DNA from 3 places in the Nocardioides bruguierae genome. Region 3 is predicted to be linked to each of the others. Evidence: riboswitches for the same ligand, from Rfam matches in the RefSeq annotation. Region 3 holds a riboswitch; each other region holds the start of a gene.
What was found. Region 3 has a riboswitch for cobalamin ahead of M8316_RS15225 (ribonucleotide-diphosphate reductase subunit beta). Riboswitches for the same ligand answer to the same signal wherever they lie in the genome.
Positions count from the first base shown of each region.

Region 1 (5,194 bases), on a different contig from region 3:
TTCGTCGCCGTGCTCGGCGAGGTCGGCGGCGACGTGCGCGCGCACCGGGTTGTCCTCGTCCGACTCCTCGAGCCCCGCCACGAGCCGGACGGCGTCGTCCAGCATGGCCACGACGTGCGGGAACGCGTCGCGGAAGAACCCGCTGATCCGCACCGTCACGTCCACGCGCGGGCGGCCGAGCTCCTCGAGCGGCACGGGCACGAGGTCGGTGACGCGCCGCGACGCCTCGTCCCAGGCCGGGCGCACGCCGAGCAGCGCGAGCACCTCGGCCACGTCGTCGCCCGACGTGCGCATCGCGGAGGTGCCCCACACCGAGATGCCGACCGAGCGCGGCACCTCCCCGGTGTCCTCGACATGACGACGGACGAGCGACTCGGCCAGCGCCTGGCCGGTCTGCCAGGCCAGTCGCGAGGGCACCGCACGCGGGTCGACCGTGTAGAAGTTGCGCCCCGTCGGCAGGACGTTGACCAGGCCGCGCAACGGGGAGCCGGACGGCCCGGCGGGCACGAAGCCGCCCTCGAGCGCGTGCAGGACGGCGTCGAGCTCGTCGGTCGTGCGAGCCAGCCTCGGCACCACCTCGGTGGCCGCGAAGCGCAGCACCCGGACGACCTCCGGGTCGTCGTGCAGGCCCTCGGCGGCAGCGGGCTCCCAGCCGTGCGCCTCCATGGCCTCGACCAGCGCCCGGGCTCGCTGCTCGGCCTCGTCCACGACGACGGTCGCCTCGTCGTCCTTGAGCCCGAGGGCCGCGCGCAGGCCCGGTACCGCGTGCTGCCGGCCGCCGAAGACCTGGGCGGCGCGCAGGATGGCGAGCACGAGGTTGACCCGCGCCTCGCCGTCGGGCGCCTGGCCGAGCACGTGCAGGCCGTCGCGGATCTGGGCGTCCTTGATCTCGCAGAGCCAGCCGTCGACGTGGAGCAGGAAGTCGTCGAACTCCTCGTCGTCCGGACGCTCGTCGAGGCCGAGGTCGCGGTGCATCTGGGCCGCGTGCATGAGCTGCCAGATCTCCCCGCGGACGGCGGGCAGCTTGGCCGGGTCCATGGCGGCGACGTTGGCGTGCTCGTCCAGGAGCTGCTCCAGCCGGGCGATGTCGCCGTAGGTCTCGGCGCGCGCCATCGGCGGCACGAGGTGGTCGACGATCGTGGCGTGCGCGCGGCGCTTGGCCTGCGCTCCCTCGCCGGGGTCGTTGACGAGGAACGGGTAGACCAGCGGCAGGTCACCCAGGGCGGCGTCGGTGGCGCAGGACGCCGAGAGCGCCGCGTTCTTGCCGGGCAGCCACTCCAGCGACCCGTGCTTGCCGAGGTGCACGAGGGCGTGGGCGCCGAACCCGCCGTCGGCCTCCTCGGCCTCGAGCCAGCGGTAGGCGCCGAGGTAGTGGTGGGAGGGCGCGAGGTCCGGGTCGTGGTAGATCGCGACTGGGTTCTCGCCGAAGCCGCGGGGCGGCTGAATCAGCAGCACCACGTTGCCCGCGCGCAGGGTGGCGAGCACGAGCTCGCCGTCGTCGTTGACGAAGAGCGAGCCGGGCGCGGGACCCCAGGCCGCCTCCATCCCGGCCAGCAGGTCGGGGTCGAGGTCGGCGGCCCAGCGGCGGTACGTCTCGCCCGGGACCCGGACGTGGGCGTCGCCGAGCTGGGCGGTGGTCAGCCACTCCTCGTCCTGGCCGCCGGCGTCGATGAGCGCGTGGATGAGCGCGTCCCCTGCGGCGGTGTCGCCGTCGGTCTCGGCGAGGGCGAGGACGTCGGTGACGACGTTGTCGGCGCCCAGGTCGTAGCCCTCCTCGCGGAGCCGGCGGAGCAGCCGGACCGTCGAGACGGGCGTGTCGAGCCCGACCGCGTTGCCGACCCGGCTGTGCTTGGTCGGGTAGGCCGAGAGGACGAGGCCGAGCCGCCGTCGCGCGGGGGCGAGGCGCCGCAGCCGGGCGTGGTTGGCCGCGATCCCGGCGACGCGGGCGCAGCGCTCGGGGTCGGCGACGTAGTGCGGCAGACCGTCCTCGTCGACCTCCTTGAAGGAGAACGGGGCAGTGATGACCCGGCCGTCGAACTCGGGGATCGCCACCTGGGTGGCGGAGTCCAGCGGGGTCACGCCGTCGTCGTTGGCCAGCCACTCGGCGCGGCTGGAGGTCAGGCAGAGCCCCTGCAGCACCGGGACGTCGAGCGCGCGCATCCGGGCGACGTCCCACGTGTCGTCCTCGCCCCCGGCCTGTGCCTCGGCCGGGGTGGTGCCGCCGGCCGCGAGCACGGTCACGACCACGGCGTCGAGCGTGCCGAGCGCCTCGTAGAGCGCGTCGGGCGCGGAGCGCAGGGACCCCGCGAAGACGGGGACGCCGACCGCTCGACCGGTCGCGTCCACGGCGTCGGCGAGCGCGTGCGCGAACGCGGCGTTACCGCTCACCTCGTGCGCGCGGTAGAAGAGGATGCCGACGCGCGGCAGGTCCTGCGCCCCCTGGACGGCGACCGCGGCCGGGCGCTCCGCGAAGCCCCACTGCGGCACCTCGGCCGGCGGCTCGAACCCCTCACCGGTGAGCAGGACGGTGTCGGAGAGGAAGGCGTGCAGCTGACGCAGGTTCTCCGGGCCGCCCTCGGCGAGGTAGCGGTGGGCCTGCGCGGCGACGCCCAGGGGAACCGAGGAGATCTCCATCAGCTCGGCGCTGGGCTGCTGCTCGCCGCCGAGGACGACGACGGGGGTGCCGGACGCCTTGACCCTCTCGAAGCCGGAGCAGAGGTCCTCGGCCGAGCCCAGGAGCCGGCCGACGACCAGGTCGCAGCCGTCGAGGGTCTCGGCCATCGACTGGTGGCCGGGCCTCGAGGGGTTCGCCAGCACGTAGTCGGCATCGCTGGCCCGCGCGGAAAGCAGGTCGGTGTCGGAGGTGGACAGGAGGGCGATCCGGACGCCACGGGTCATGGGTTTCTCCTCGGGGTTCTCGCCCCTGCTCGACGGAGGTCCCGTGGCCAGTGTCTGGCTACGTCCCGGCCTCGCGGCGGGGACTCACAGTGGCGGAACCGCCCCGGAATGGACCGTGAGGTCGCACCGGGTTCCTGATCACCACGAGACGTGTGTCGTCACCCTAGGGCACGACCCGGGACGCCGAGCCGTGCCCGGTCCCCCTCGTGGTCCTGCGTCCGGGTCATGAGTCAGGATCGGTGGGTGACGTCTCCCCCTCCTGGTGCCGCGACCGTGGTGCTGGTCGGACTGTCCGTGCGGGAGGTCGAGGAGCGCCACCAGCTGGCCGAGGCGGCCGCCTCGACCGGTGCCCACGTGGCGTTCCTGCAGGTCGGCACCCCCTCACTGCACATGGTCCTGGACTCCCTCGCCGACGCCCCCGGCGCTCCCACCGACGTCCTGCTCGTCGGGGTCTCGCTCGGGTCGCTGGCGCCCGGGGTCTCCTGGGCAGGACGCGTGGCCGCAGCGTGGCTCGACGAACGGTCGGTCCGCGGGCTGTCGGCTCCCGTCGTCCACCTGGCTGCGCCCACGCTGGGCCCGACCCCCGACACGCTCGAGCGCGTGCTGGCGCTCGTCGCCGACGGGGCCTGCCGGGTCGTCGCCGACGACGCCGGGGCCCTGGACTCGCCGGCCTGGCAGGAACCGCCTCGCCACCGCCACCAGCTGTTGGTCTGCCGCGGCCCGCGATGCACGGCCCGCGGGTCGGACCGCACCGCCGAGGCGATCGTCCTCGCGATGGTCGCCCGCGGCCTCGAGGACGACGACGTCCTGCTCACCCACACCGCCTGCCTCTCGCCGTGCAACCGGGGGCCGGTGGTCTGCGTGCAGCCCGACGACGCCTGGTTCGGTCCGGTGCACCCCGAGGACGCCGACGACCTCGTCTCGTCGCTGCGCCCGGGCTCCCGACCCGAGCCCGCGCGACGCTCGGTCCGGTCCCCCTCCCCGCCTCCCGACCCGCCCTGACCAGCGAGCCGTGTTGCCACGCGGTCCGGTGGGCGCCGACGAGCAGCACGACGGGCTGTACCATGACGTAGGGCTGGTCGTGCTCTGCACACCGAATCGTTGCAGGAGCCGAGGATGCATGTGGCTGACCCGGGCGCCCCCGGGAGAAGTCGAACCTACGACCTGGTGTGTCTGGGCCAGCGGGTGCACTTCACGTTCGAGCCCGGAAGGCATCGACCGAAGCAGCCGACCAAGAAGTCGCCCTCATCGTGCAGCAGATCCAGGCATGACAAGCATCACGAACACCGGGCCGCTCATCACCGACAACGCCATCATCTAGAAGCACGCACTCGACTCGCGGCGCCACGGCCTCAACCGCAACTGATGCATGCCAGAAGTCGGCACGCCCCTACGTCGATAGTGCGGCGGAGGCGCGGGGGTCCAGCCGTACGACGAGGTCGATGTCGGCGGCGATCGCCTCGGGGGCGTCGTGTGCTCGCGCGACGGCTTGCCGAGCGTGGGTCAGAAGGGTCAAGAAGTCGGTCTCCATGGCGCTCTCGAAGGGCAGCGACGGGAAGGTGCCGATGTATGACGAACCGTCGTGGGTGACTCGCAGCTCGACGCCGAGGTTCTTGAGTACCCGCCAGTCGAATGCCGACGCGAGCCCCTTCATCCTGCGAACGTGGTCAACGTGGCGATGTTCGTTGCCTTCGAGCCAGGTCAGGAGATCGGCTGTGCTGGCCAGCCGGTGGGTGGTGTCGGCCTCGTAGTCGAACACCTCGTAGACGCCCGAGGAGTAGTCGTCGGGGTTCTCAGGTGCGGAGAGGTTGAACAACGACGAGCCGAGCGGACCGAAGGACCACAGGAGCCCCTCGCTGGTGAACTCGCAGTGCCAGCCGGGCCGGCCTCCCAGGAGGTCGCCGAGGTTCTCCCACCAGACCTTGCTCTCCCAGCCGTGCAGTTGCTCGGCGAGCGTGACGTAGGTGGGGGTTCCGACGTCGATCGTCACCTCGACGTCCCACGCTGGGCCGTGCGGACGGCTTGGTGGCGTGCTCTCTGCATCTTCGGTCACGGCTCGACGGTACGTCCCCTGAGAGCTCGGGTGCCATCAGCAACGAGGCGGCTCGCGGTGAGCCAGCTCGACCCCGAGGCGGCTGGTTCTGGCGGTAAAGTCCGGCAGCCACGCCCGACAACCGGGCGGGACACCTACGATTCGGAGACGCCATCAAGTCACGAGGAGGCCGGTCATCGAGCACGAGATCACACTGGTCAACGACGGGGACGGCATTGCGCTGCTCGGTGACGCCGCGGCGAT
Region 1 covers NZ_JAMJPH010000028.1:166,082-171,275, forward strand. Annotated here, with positions in the region: gene cobN (cobaltochelatase subunit CobN) at 1-2,898, opposite strand, end outside; cobalamin riboswitch at 2,927-3,079, opposite strand; gene M8316_RS16300 ((2Fe-2S) ferredoxin domain-containing protein) at 3,142-3,900, shown strand; gene M8316_RS16305 (hypothetical protein) at 4,289-4,951, opposite strand.
Region 1: linked by a shared signal. The riboswitch ahead of cobN (cobaltochelatase subunit CobN) and the one ahead of M8316_RS15225 (ribonucleotide-diphosphate reductase subunit beta) in region 3 are both predicted to bind cobalamin.

Region 2 (5,194 bases), on a different contig from region 3:
CGTGGCGGTGGTGTCCCAGCGTGCCTGGGTCGGGGCGCCGAGGTCCGCCAGCACGGTCAGCGCCGCGGCGCCCTGCCCCGTCGCCACCAGCAAGGCGGCCAGGACGGCGGGGGTGGTCGCGTCCGAGGACAGCACGACGACCCGGCGGCCCGGGGCGACCTCGCGCAGGACGCGCTCGACGCGACGTCCGACCACGGTGACGACCGCACAGGACTCCTCGCCCCAGCCCATCGCGGCCCGGGCCAGCGCCACCGAGGAGACCGCCGGCAGCACCTCGACCCGGTCGGCGCCGAGCAGGTCCACGAGGGTTGCTCCGACCCCGGAGACCAGCGGGTCGCCCGAGGCCAGGACCACGGCGTCGGGATGCGTCGCGAGCAGGTCCACGAGGCTCTCGCGGAACGGGCGGCCCCAGCTCTCGCGGACCTGGTGCTCCGCGCGGCTCGTGGGCGGGGGGAGCAGCGCGAGGTGCCGCTGCGCGCCCAGCACGGAGGGCGCTGCGAGGACGCGGTCGCGTCCGGCCGCGGTGAGGTCGCCGTCCGCGCCGATGCCGACGACGGCGACCCGGGGAGCCGTGCCGGCACGCAGCGCGCGCAGGGCGGGCAGCACGGCGTCGCGGGTGAGCGGGGCGAGGCCGTGGCCGCCGGGCACCGCGGGATCGGCGTCCGCCGGGTCGAGCCAGCAGAGCTCCTCGATCTCGCCGGCCACGACGGGCACGACAACGGCGCCGGCGGAGTCCCGCGGCAGGTCGGCGACGAAGACGGTCGAGACCACGGTGCGGCCGGGCTCGTTGGCGGCGGCCGCGGTCCAGTGGCCCAGCGGACGGGCCACGAGGTTGGTCAGCCCGACCTCCTCGGCCACCTCGCGGCGAGCGGCGGCCAGCGCGGTCTCGCCCGGCTCGAGCTTGCCGCCGGGAAGCATGAACGCGGTCGTCCCGCGCTTGCGGACGACGAGTAGCCGCCCCTGCTCGTCGAGGAGGCAGAAGGCGGCGACGACGATCGGGGCGTGGGCGGCGGACGAGGACATGGGCGCCGACGCTATCGTGAGCGCACAGCCACGAGGTGCCTCGAGCCACGGTCCGCGAGACCGGGGTGCGGAGGAGAATCTGGGAAGCCGGTGAGAGTCCGGCACAGGCCCGCTGCGGTGACCGGACGTGCACGCCATGCACGAGACCGGAAGTCCGAAGACCGGCCTCGCGGCGTCCTATCCGATGGCGGACGAGCGGGAGCCTCTCATGCCACAGCAGTCAGACCTGTCCTACCCACTCTCGGCCGTCGTGGGCTCCGAGGACATGGTCCTCTCCCTCGTCCTGGCCAGCATCGCGCCCGCCCTCGGCGGCGTGCTCGTGCGTGGCGAGAAGGGCACGGCGAAGTCCACCGCGGTGCGGGCGCTGGCGCGCGTCCTGCCGCCCGTGCGGGTGGTCGAGGGTGACCGGTTCTCCACGGACCCCGACGACGAGGCCGAGGTCTCGCCCGACGGCCCGTTCGGCGTCGACGCCGCGGTCACCAGCCGGCCGGTGCGGCTCGTCGAGCTGCCCGTGGGCGCCGGCGAGGACCGCGTGACCGGCTCCCTGCACCTCGAGCGGGCGCTGGCCGACGGCGTCGCCGAGTACGAGCCCGGCCTGCTCGCCCGCGCCCACCGCGGCCTGCTCTACGTCGACGAGGTCAACCTCCTCCACGACCACCTCGTCGACCTTCTCCTCGACGCCTCCGCCACCGGCCGCGCCACCGTCGAGCGCGACGGTGTCTCGCTGACCCACCCCGCGCGGTTCGTGCTCGTCGGCACGATGAACCCCGAGGAGGGCGAGCTGCGCCCGCAGCTGCTCGACCGGTTCGGCCTCGCCGTCGACGTCGCCGCTCCCCGCGACCCGGCGACCCGGGTCGAGGTCGTCCGCCGTCGGCTCGCCTACGAGGCGGACCCCGCCGCCTTCGTCGCCCGCTTCGCCCAGGACGAGCACCTGCTCGCCTCCCGGATCGCCGACGCCCGGGACCTCGCCGCCTCCGTCGTCCTGGGCGACGCGATGCTGCTCGCCGTCGCCCAGGTCTGCGCCGCGTTCGAGGTCGACGGGCTGCGCGCCGACATCGTCACCGCCCGCGCCGCCGTCGCCCACGCCGCCTGGTGCGGCCGCACCGGCGTCACGCGCGAGGACGTCCGGGTCGCCGCCCGGCTCGCGCTCCCGCACCGGCGCCGCCGCTCGCCCTTCGACAGCCCCGGCCTCGACGACGACCTGCTCGACCAGGCCCTCGACGACGCCCTCGGCCCGGACGACGAGCCCGAGCCCCCGACCCCCGACGGCGGCACCGACGGCGGCGGCGGCGGCGACGGCCCCGGCGACTCGGACGGCCCCGCCACCGACGAGCGCCCCGGCACCGCCCCCGAGGGCGGGACGTCATCCACCCCGGACGTCCCCTCCGCACGGACGGATGACGTCCCTGCCCCGCAGCCCCACGCGCCGCAGCCCGAGCCGCCGCAGCAGCCCGCCGGCCCCACGACCACCGCCGCCGCGGACGCGCCCTTCCGCACCCGCCTGCTCCAGGCGAGGGGCACGACCCGGGGGAGGTCCCGCAGCGACGCCGGCCGCCGCAGCCGCGCCGAGTCCGCCACCGGCCGCCGCACCGGGGCCCGCCCGGCGTCCCGCGGTGGGTCGCTGCACCTGCTGGAGACGCTGCGTGCGGCGATCCCGCACCAGGCCGCGCGGGGCCGCGGCACGGGTGCCGGGGGCGGCGACCGCCTGCTGATCGAGCGGTCGGACCTGCGCGAGGCGGTCCGCGAGGGGCGCGAGGCCAACCTCGTCCTGTTCTGCGTCGACGCGTCCGGCTCCATGGCGGCGCGCAGCCGGATGGCGGCCGTGAAGGCGACGATCCTGAGCCTCCTGCTGGACGCCTACCAGCGCCGCGACACCGTCGGCCTGGTGACGTTCCGCGGCAGCGCCGCGGAGCTGCTGCTCCCGCCGACCGGCTCGGTCGACGTGGCCGCGGCCCGGCTGGAGCAGATGCCCGCCGGCGGGCGCACCCCGCTCGCCGAGGGCCTCGCCGAGTGCGCCCGCGTGCTCGACCGGGAGCGCCGCCGTGCCGGCGCGCGACGTCCCCTGCTCGTCGTGGTCACCGATGGCCGCGCCACCAGCGGTCCCGACGCCCTCACCCGCTCTCTCGAGGCCGCCGACGTGCTGGCCGCCGACGGCGTCGACACCGTCGTCGTCGACTGCGAGGCCGGCCCGATGCGCCTCGGCCTGGCCCGCACGCTCGCCGCCCGCCTGGGCGCCGAGCACCTGCCCGTCGGCACCGTCGACGCCTCCGCGCTGGACGCCGCCGTGCGGGGCTCGATCCTCCGCGGACGCGCGGCGTGACGGCGGCGACCCGTCCCGCCCGCCACCCGCTCTACGACGTCATCGAGGCCCGCAGGGACGTGCGGGCGGAGTTCACCGGCGAGCCGGTGGCGGACGAGGTGCTGGGCCGCGTCCTCGAGGCGGCGCACGCCGCGCCGAGCGTCGGGATGACGCAGCCGTGGGACTTCGTGCTGGTCCGCGAGCCGGCGACGATCGTGCGGTTCGCCGAGCACGTGGCGGCCGAGCGGGCGGCGTTCGCGGCCGAGCTGCCTCCCGACCGGAGGGCGGTCTTCGAGCCGATCAAGACCGACGGGGTGCGCGAGAGCGGGCTCGGTGTGGTCGTCACCCACGACCCCGGTCGCGGCGGACACCACGTCCTGGGCTCTCGGACGGTCGAGGACACCAGGCTGTTCTCCAGCGTCCTGGCGATCCAGAACCTCTGGCTCGCCGCCACCGCGGAGGGGCTGGGCCTGGGCTGGGTGTCGTTCTACCGCGAGGAGGTGCTGTCCGCGTTGGTCGGCGCTCCGGAGGGGGTCCGTCCGATCGCCTGGCTCTGCCTCGGTCACGTCGGCCACCGCCAGACCGTTCCCGACCTCGAGCGCCACGGCTGGCGCTCGCGGCGTCCGCTGGCCGACGCCGTCCACCACGAGACCTACGGCGGCCGCGCGCGCGGCGTCGGTGAGGAGATCTGATGCCCCAGGGCAAGCCGCTCGTCGTCCCGGACGACGGGCTCACGACCGCGCAGCGCCGCTCGCTGCCGTTGCTGATGGTCCACACGGGTGACGGCAAGGGGAAGTCGACCGCCGCCTTCGGCCTCGCGATGCGCGCCTGGAACCAGGGCTGGGACGTCGGGGTCTTCCAGTTCGTGAAGTCCGCGAAGTGGCGGATCGGCGAGCAGACCGTGCTCGAGCGGCTCGGCGAGCTGCACGAGCAGACCGGCGAGGGCGGGCCCGTGACCTGGCACAAGATGGGCGCCGGGTGGTCGTGGTCGCGCAAGGCCGGGGAGGAGACGGACCACGCCGCCGACGCCGCCGAGGGCTGGGCCGAGGTGCGCCGCGCCATCGCGCAGGAGCGCCACGACCTCTACGTGCTCGACGAGTTCACCTACCCGATGGAGTGGGGCTGGGTGGACGTCGAGGAGGTGGTCTCCACCCTCCGCGACCGTCCCGGTCGGCAGTACGTGGTGGTCACCGGACGTCGCGCGCACCCGGCGCTCGTCGAGGCCGCGGACCTGGTCACCGACATGACCAAGGTGAAGCACCAGATGGATCGGGGGCAGAAGGGGCAGAAGGGCATCGAGTGGTGAGCGCTTCCCACGCCCTGGCCCGCGTCCTGCTGGCCGCCCCGAGCACCGGCGCCGGGAAGACGACCCTCGCCACCGGCGTGATGGCGGCGCTGCGCCGCCGTGGGCTGGAGGTGTCGGGGCACAAGGTCGGCCCCGACTACATCGACCCCGGCTACCACGCGCTCGCCACGGGTCGTCCCGGGCGCAACCTGGACCCGCACCTGGTCGGCGAGGAGCGGGTCGCCCCGCTGCTCCTGCACGGAGCGAGCACCCCACGCCCGGCCGACGTCGCCGTGATCGAGGGCGTCATGGGGCTCTTCGACGGCCGCGTCGGCACGGACGGCTTCGCCTCCTCCGCCCACGTCGCCACCCTGACCCGCACGCCGGTCGTGCTGGTCGTCGACTGCGCCCGTGCCTCCCGCACGGTGGGCGCGGTCGTCCACGGGCTGGTGACGTACGACCCGTCCGTCCAGGTGGCGGGGGTGATCCTCAACCGCGTCGGCAGCCCGCGGCACGCCGCCGAGGTGGCGTCGTCGGTGCGGGTGCCGGTGCTCGGCCAGGTGCCGCGGGACGAGTCCGTCGCCACC
Region 2 covers NZ_JAMJPH010000028.1:146,852-152,045, reverse strand. Annotated here, with positions in the region: gene cbiE (precorrin-6y C5,15-methyltransferase (decarboxylating) subunit CbiE) at 1-1,023, opposite strand, end outside; cobalamin riboswitch at 1,070-1,207, shown strand; gene M8316_RS16215 (VWA domain-containing protein) at 1,232-3,343, shown strand; gene bluB (5,6-dimethylbenzimidazole synthase) at 3,340-4,014, shown strand; gene cobO (cob(I)yrinic acid a,c-diamide adenosyltransferase) at 4,014-4,628, shown strand; partial or broken gene cobBC (bifunctional hydrogenobyrinic acid a,c-diamide synthase/histidinol phosphate aminotransferase CobBC) at 4,625-5,194, shown strand, end outside.
Region 2: linked by a shared signal. The riboswitch ahead of M8316_RS16215 (VWA domain-containing protein) and the one ahead of M8316_RS15225 (ribonucleotide-diphosphate reductase subunit beta) in region 3 are both predicted to bind cobalamin.

Region 3 (5,194 bases):
GACGTCGGCCTCGTTGCCGCGCCCGACGACCAGGCCGGGCGTCGTCAGCGGGTGCTGGGTGCCGTTGACCTCGAGCAGCGCCCGAGCGCGTCCGACCATCGTCGGGGTGGCCTGGCTGGTCACCTTCGCCTCGGCGCGCGAGCGCACCCGGAAGCGACCGGTGGTCAGGTCCTCGGCGAGCTCGAAGTCGATCGTGACCGGGCCGGGGAAGGAGTAGGAGTTCAGCTCCGCGTGCTCGGTGACCTGCTGCGTGAGGTCCTCGGCCATCGCGGAGTCGTAGGGGGCCAGGCGCTCGAGGTCGCTGGCGGCCAGCTCCACGACGAAGCTGTTCGGCACCAGGCGGCGCTGGCGGGAGAGGATCTGGGCGTTGTTGTCGCACTCGCGCTGGAGGGCGGCCGCGATCTCCACGGGCTGCACCGCCGAGCGGAACGCGCGGGCGAAGGCGCCGGAGATGACCTCCTCGAGTCGACGTTCGAAGCGCTGTAGTCCGCTCACGCGTCTCCTCCGTTCTCGTCCTGGCTGCTCGTGGGCTGCTCGTGTCGGCTGCTGGTGCTGCCTGCTGGTGCTCGCTGCCGCGGGGCGCTGGGCCCCGCCTGCACGTGGGCAGGCTGGCAGTCGGGGCGGTCCCCGGATCGTGGCGATCGTAACGAAGCGGCCTGAGTGCAGCAGCCTCGCCGCGTCGGCGGTGACCATTCCTCGTGCGCGCGAGGCTGCCCTCACCCCGTCGGTTCCGGGCCCCGGCCGGGCCGAGCCCGCTGCTCGGTGCCGCTCGACGGAGGGCGGGGTCGCGCCGGTTTGGGTGCCTGAGCAGGGCTGCCGTATGGTTCATCTCGGTTCACGCGCGAGTGGCGGAATAGGCAGACGCGCACGGTTCAGGTCCGTGTGTCCGAAAGGACGTGGGGGTTCAACTCCCCCCTCGCGCACCGTGAGCAGCAGGCCCCGGTCGATCAGACCGGGGCCTGCTGTCATTTCTCCCCCTGCGCGCCGGACGGCTGCGACCCGTGGCCCGGCGCCCCGGCCGGTGGCAGCATCGGGGGCGTGGACGAGGAGGACGGCGCCGAGACGGGCCCCCGCAACGGCCCCCGCACCGGCGCCGCGCTCGGCGTCTCGGTGAGCCGGCGGGTGCACGAGGGCGAGTGGCCGGGCTACGTGGTGCGCGACGAGCCGCTCGGTCCCCACGACTCCGGCTGGCAGCTGCTCGTGGGCGACGAGACGCCGGCCGAGCTCGACGACCCGTTCGCCATCGCGGTGCTCCCGCTGGCCGAGGTGGCCCGCCGGTGGCCGGCCCTGGCCGCGGTGCTGCGCGACGGACCGCTGGGCGGGGAGTGGGTCCGCGACGCCGCGTCCGGGCGCTACGTCCCCCGCCCGGGTGAGGCCTGAGGCGCGTTCCGCCTGATGTGACGCGACACAAGATGTAGATGGTTACATCGCTGTGATTCGCGTATATGGTGGTGCTTGCAGCTGGTTCGACGCCTCAATCCAGGGGCGTCGTCGCAAGAGGGAACCCGGTTCGACTCCGGGACTGCCCCGCAGCGGTGAGTGGGAACGACCTCCGTCTCCTGGAACGACAGGAAGCACTGGGACCACCGATCACGGTCCTGGGAAGCGACGGACAGTAGGGAGGAGCGCGAGCTCCTGCGCCCACGAGTCCGAAGACCTGCCAGTGCCCACCACCAGGTGGGGTCCGCGACCTCGAGGGAGGGTCAGGGGATCGAACCAGCACTGCGCGGCTCGGCAGCTCTTCGCCACCCGCCGGCGCTGCCGACGTCCTCACCGCCTCCTCCGCAGCGGATGCACCGGAACACATCCGACATCCAGCGCCGGCCGAGGGGGCCGGTGGAGGAGGGCACCGCCCATGATCGACACCACGGGTCTGCGCATCCGGACCGAGAAGTCCGCCTACGTCTTCGACTACCCGATGGCCGAGGAGCTGGCGAAGAAGCAGCGCAGCATCTTCTGGACCGCGGAGGAGATCCCGGTCGAGAACGACAAGCAGGACTTCCTCGTGACCATGACCCCGGCCGAGCAGGCGGCGGTGCGGACGACGCTGAAGCTGTTCACCATCTACGAGCTGATCCTCGGCGGCGAGGTGTGGGGCGACCGCCTCTTCCACGCGTTCCCGCGGCCCGAGGTGCAGATGATGACGAACGCGTTCTCCTTCGCCGAGCTCAACATGCACGCGCCCTTCTACGCCAAGCTCAACAAGACGCTGATGATCGACACCGAGGAGTTCTACGACTCCTACAAGAACGACCCGGTGCTCGCCGAGCGGATCGAGTTCGTCTGGGAGGCCATCGCCGACGAGGACCTCCTCTTCGCGCTCAGCGTCTTCACGCTGATGGAGAACTGCGTCCTCTACTCCAGCTTCGCGTTCCTCAAGCACTTCCAGTCCGGCGGCAAGAACCTGCTGCAGAACGTCATCAGCGGCATCAACTTCTCCGCGCGTGACGAGAACCTGCACGCCACCGGCGGTGCCTGGCTGTTCAACACCACGCTCGACGAGTGGGCCGACACGGTGCCCGCGGCCGAGTACGAGCGCGAGCGCGACGCCCTGTTCGCCCGGGTGCGGGGCGTGGCGGAGTACGTCTACGCCCACGAGGCGCGGATCGTGGAGATGCTCTTCGCCCACGGCCCGATCGACGGCATCGACCAGGCCGACCTGGAGGTCTTCGTCCGCTCCCGGGTGAACCTCACGCTGGAGAACATGCGGATGGAGCCGCTGTTCGTCGTCGACGACAACCCCGTGGCCGAGTGGTTCTACCCCGGCATCAACGGCACCCAGTTCCACGACTTCTTCCAGGTCACCGGCAACGAGTACAACCGCACGATCGGCGAGACGGAGTTCGTGTTCTGATGGCGACCACCTCCTGGGAGACCCTGTCGGCCGAGCGCAAGGCGCTCCAGGCCGAGGGCACCGTGCCCGCGTTCATGACCACGGCCGGCTACGCGATGTTCCGGTCCAAGTACACCCACGCCGGGCAGAGCGTGCGCGAGCGGTACGAGGCGATCGCCGACACCGCCGGCGTCCTCGCCGACGAGATGTACCCCCGCGAGGACGGGCGCCCCTGGGCCGAGCCGTTCCTCGAGGCCATCTGGAACGGCTGGCTCTCGCCCTCCACCCCCGTGCTCGCCAACCTCGGCACCGACCGCGGCCTGCCCGTCTCGTGCGAGGGCTCCTACGTCGAGGACTCCGTGTGGGGGTTCTACGACACGCTCAAGGAGGCGGCGATCCTCTCCCAGCACGGGTTCGGCACCTCCGCCTACCTGGGCGACGTGCGGCCACGCGGGGCGCGCTTCTCCGACAACGGGCACGCCAACGGCGTGGTGCCGGTGTTCAACAACTTCGTCGAGATGACGAACCAGATCAGCCAGGGCGCCACCCGCCGCGGCTCGTGGGCCGGCTACCTGCCCGTCGACCACCCGGACTTCTTCGAGCTGGCCGACTTGATCTTCCGCGAGCCCGCCAACAAGAACGTCGGCTGGATCGTGACCCAGGACTTCATCGACCGGATGCTCGCCGGCGACAAGGACGCCCTCGAGCGCTACCAGCGGGTGCTCAAGATCCGCGTCGTGCTCGGCAAGGGCTACCTGTGGAAGGTCGACACGGTCAACGCGGCCCAGACCGAGTCGTACAAGGCCCACGGCCTGGAGAACAAGGCGTCCAACCTCTGCTCGGAGATCACCCTCTACTCCGACGAGGAGCACTCCTACACCTGCGTCCTCTCCTCGCTGAACCTCGCCGCCTACGACGAGTGGAAGGAGACCGACGTCCCCTTCACCGCCACCGTCTTCCTCGACGCCGTGGCCGAGGCGTTCCTGCGGCGGGCCCGCTCGATCCGCGGCCTCGAGCGCGCGGTGCGCTACACCGAGAAGGCGCGCAGCCTGGGGCTGGGCGTCATGGGCTACCACGACTACCTCCAGCAGCAGCGGGTGCCGTTCGAGTCGGACGAGGCGGCCAAGCTCAACCTGGAGATCTTCGCGTTCCTCTCCGACCGCTCGGACGCGGCCTCGCGCTGGATGGGCTCCGTGGCCGGGGTACCGGAGTGGTGCGTGGGCCGCCGCAACTCCCACGTCATGGCGATCGCCCCGACGATGAGCACCGCCGTCATCGTCGGTGGCACCAGCCAGGGCATCGAGCCGTACGTGGCCAACGTGTGGAACCAGACCACCGCCGCCGGCGAGATGCCGCGCGCGAACGGCAACCTCGTGACCCTGATGAAGGAGCGGGGCGTCTACGACTCCGCCCACATCGACGACATCGTCGACCACGGCGGGTCGGTGGCCCACGTGGACTGGCTCGACGACCACGAGAAGGCCGTCTTCCGCACCGGCTACGAGATCGACCAGGAGGTGCTGCTCGAGCGCGCGGCCGAGCGGCAGCAGTTCATCGACCAGTCGCAGTCGCTGAACCTCTTCTTCGACGCCGACGCGACGCCCGCCGAGATCAGCCGCATCCACAAGATCGCGCTGCTCGACCCGCGGATCAAGAGCCTGTACTACCTGCGCTCCCGCGCCGGTGTGCAGGCGAGCAAGCGCACCGCGCAGGCGTGACCCCGCTCTTCCCCGCACCACCCGCCCCCACCCGAGAGGAAACCCCCATGGACGACACGACGATGACCCTGGACACGATGTTCGACGGCGACACCTGGGACGACTGGACCCCCGCGCAGGTGTGTGCGATCGAGAACGGCGACGAGTGCACGGTGTGCGAGGGCTGATCTCTCCGTGCTGAAGTCTCCGTGCTGACCTCTGCGTGAACCGGTGAGGCGGTCGGGTCAGGCCGGCGTGAGCCGCACGACCCGACCGCCGATCACCCACTCGGTCACGAGCACGCCGCCGGTGCTCGTGACGTGGATGCCGTGCGGGCTGTTGAGCCGCGTGGGCTCCAGCGGCGGGCGGACGGTGAGGCCGTCGCAACGCTCGTTCGGCCAGGCGTCGCGCTGCTCGGCCTCCGGGGTCGGCACGCCGAGCCGTCCGACGAGGTCGCCCTCCGACGTCAGCGCGACCAGTGCGCCGAAGAGGTCGGTGACCAGGAGCGTCCCGTCGGGCAGCACCGCGATGCCCGAGGGCGAGGTGAGGTGCTCCGCGCCGAAGGTGCGCAGCGTGCGACCGGCGGTGTCGAGCACGACGATGCGGTGGTTCGCCCGGTCGGCGACCAGCATCTCGGTGCCGTGCGCCGCGCCCTGGGCGTGGG
Region 3 covers NZ_JAMJPH010000027.1:16,025-21,218, forward strand. Annotated here, with positions in the region: gene M8316_RS15210 (FHA domain-containing protein) at 1-495, opposite strand, end outside; tRNA gene M8316_RS15215 (tRNA-Leu) at 840-923, shown strand; gene M8316_RS15220 (immunity protein Imm33 domain-containing protein) at 1,039-1,380, shown strand; cobalamin riboswitch at 1,445-1,679, shown strand; gene M8316_RS15225 (ribonucleotide-diphosphate reductase subunit beta) at 1,856-2,854, shown strand; gene M8316_RS15230 (ribonucleotide reductase barrel domain-containing protein) at 2,854-4,551, shown strand; gene M8316_RS15235 (NHL repeat-containing protein) at 4,776-5,194, opposite strand, start outside.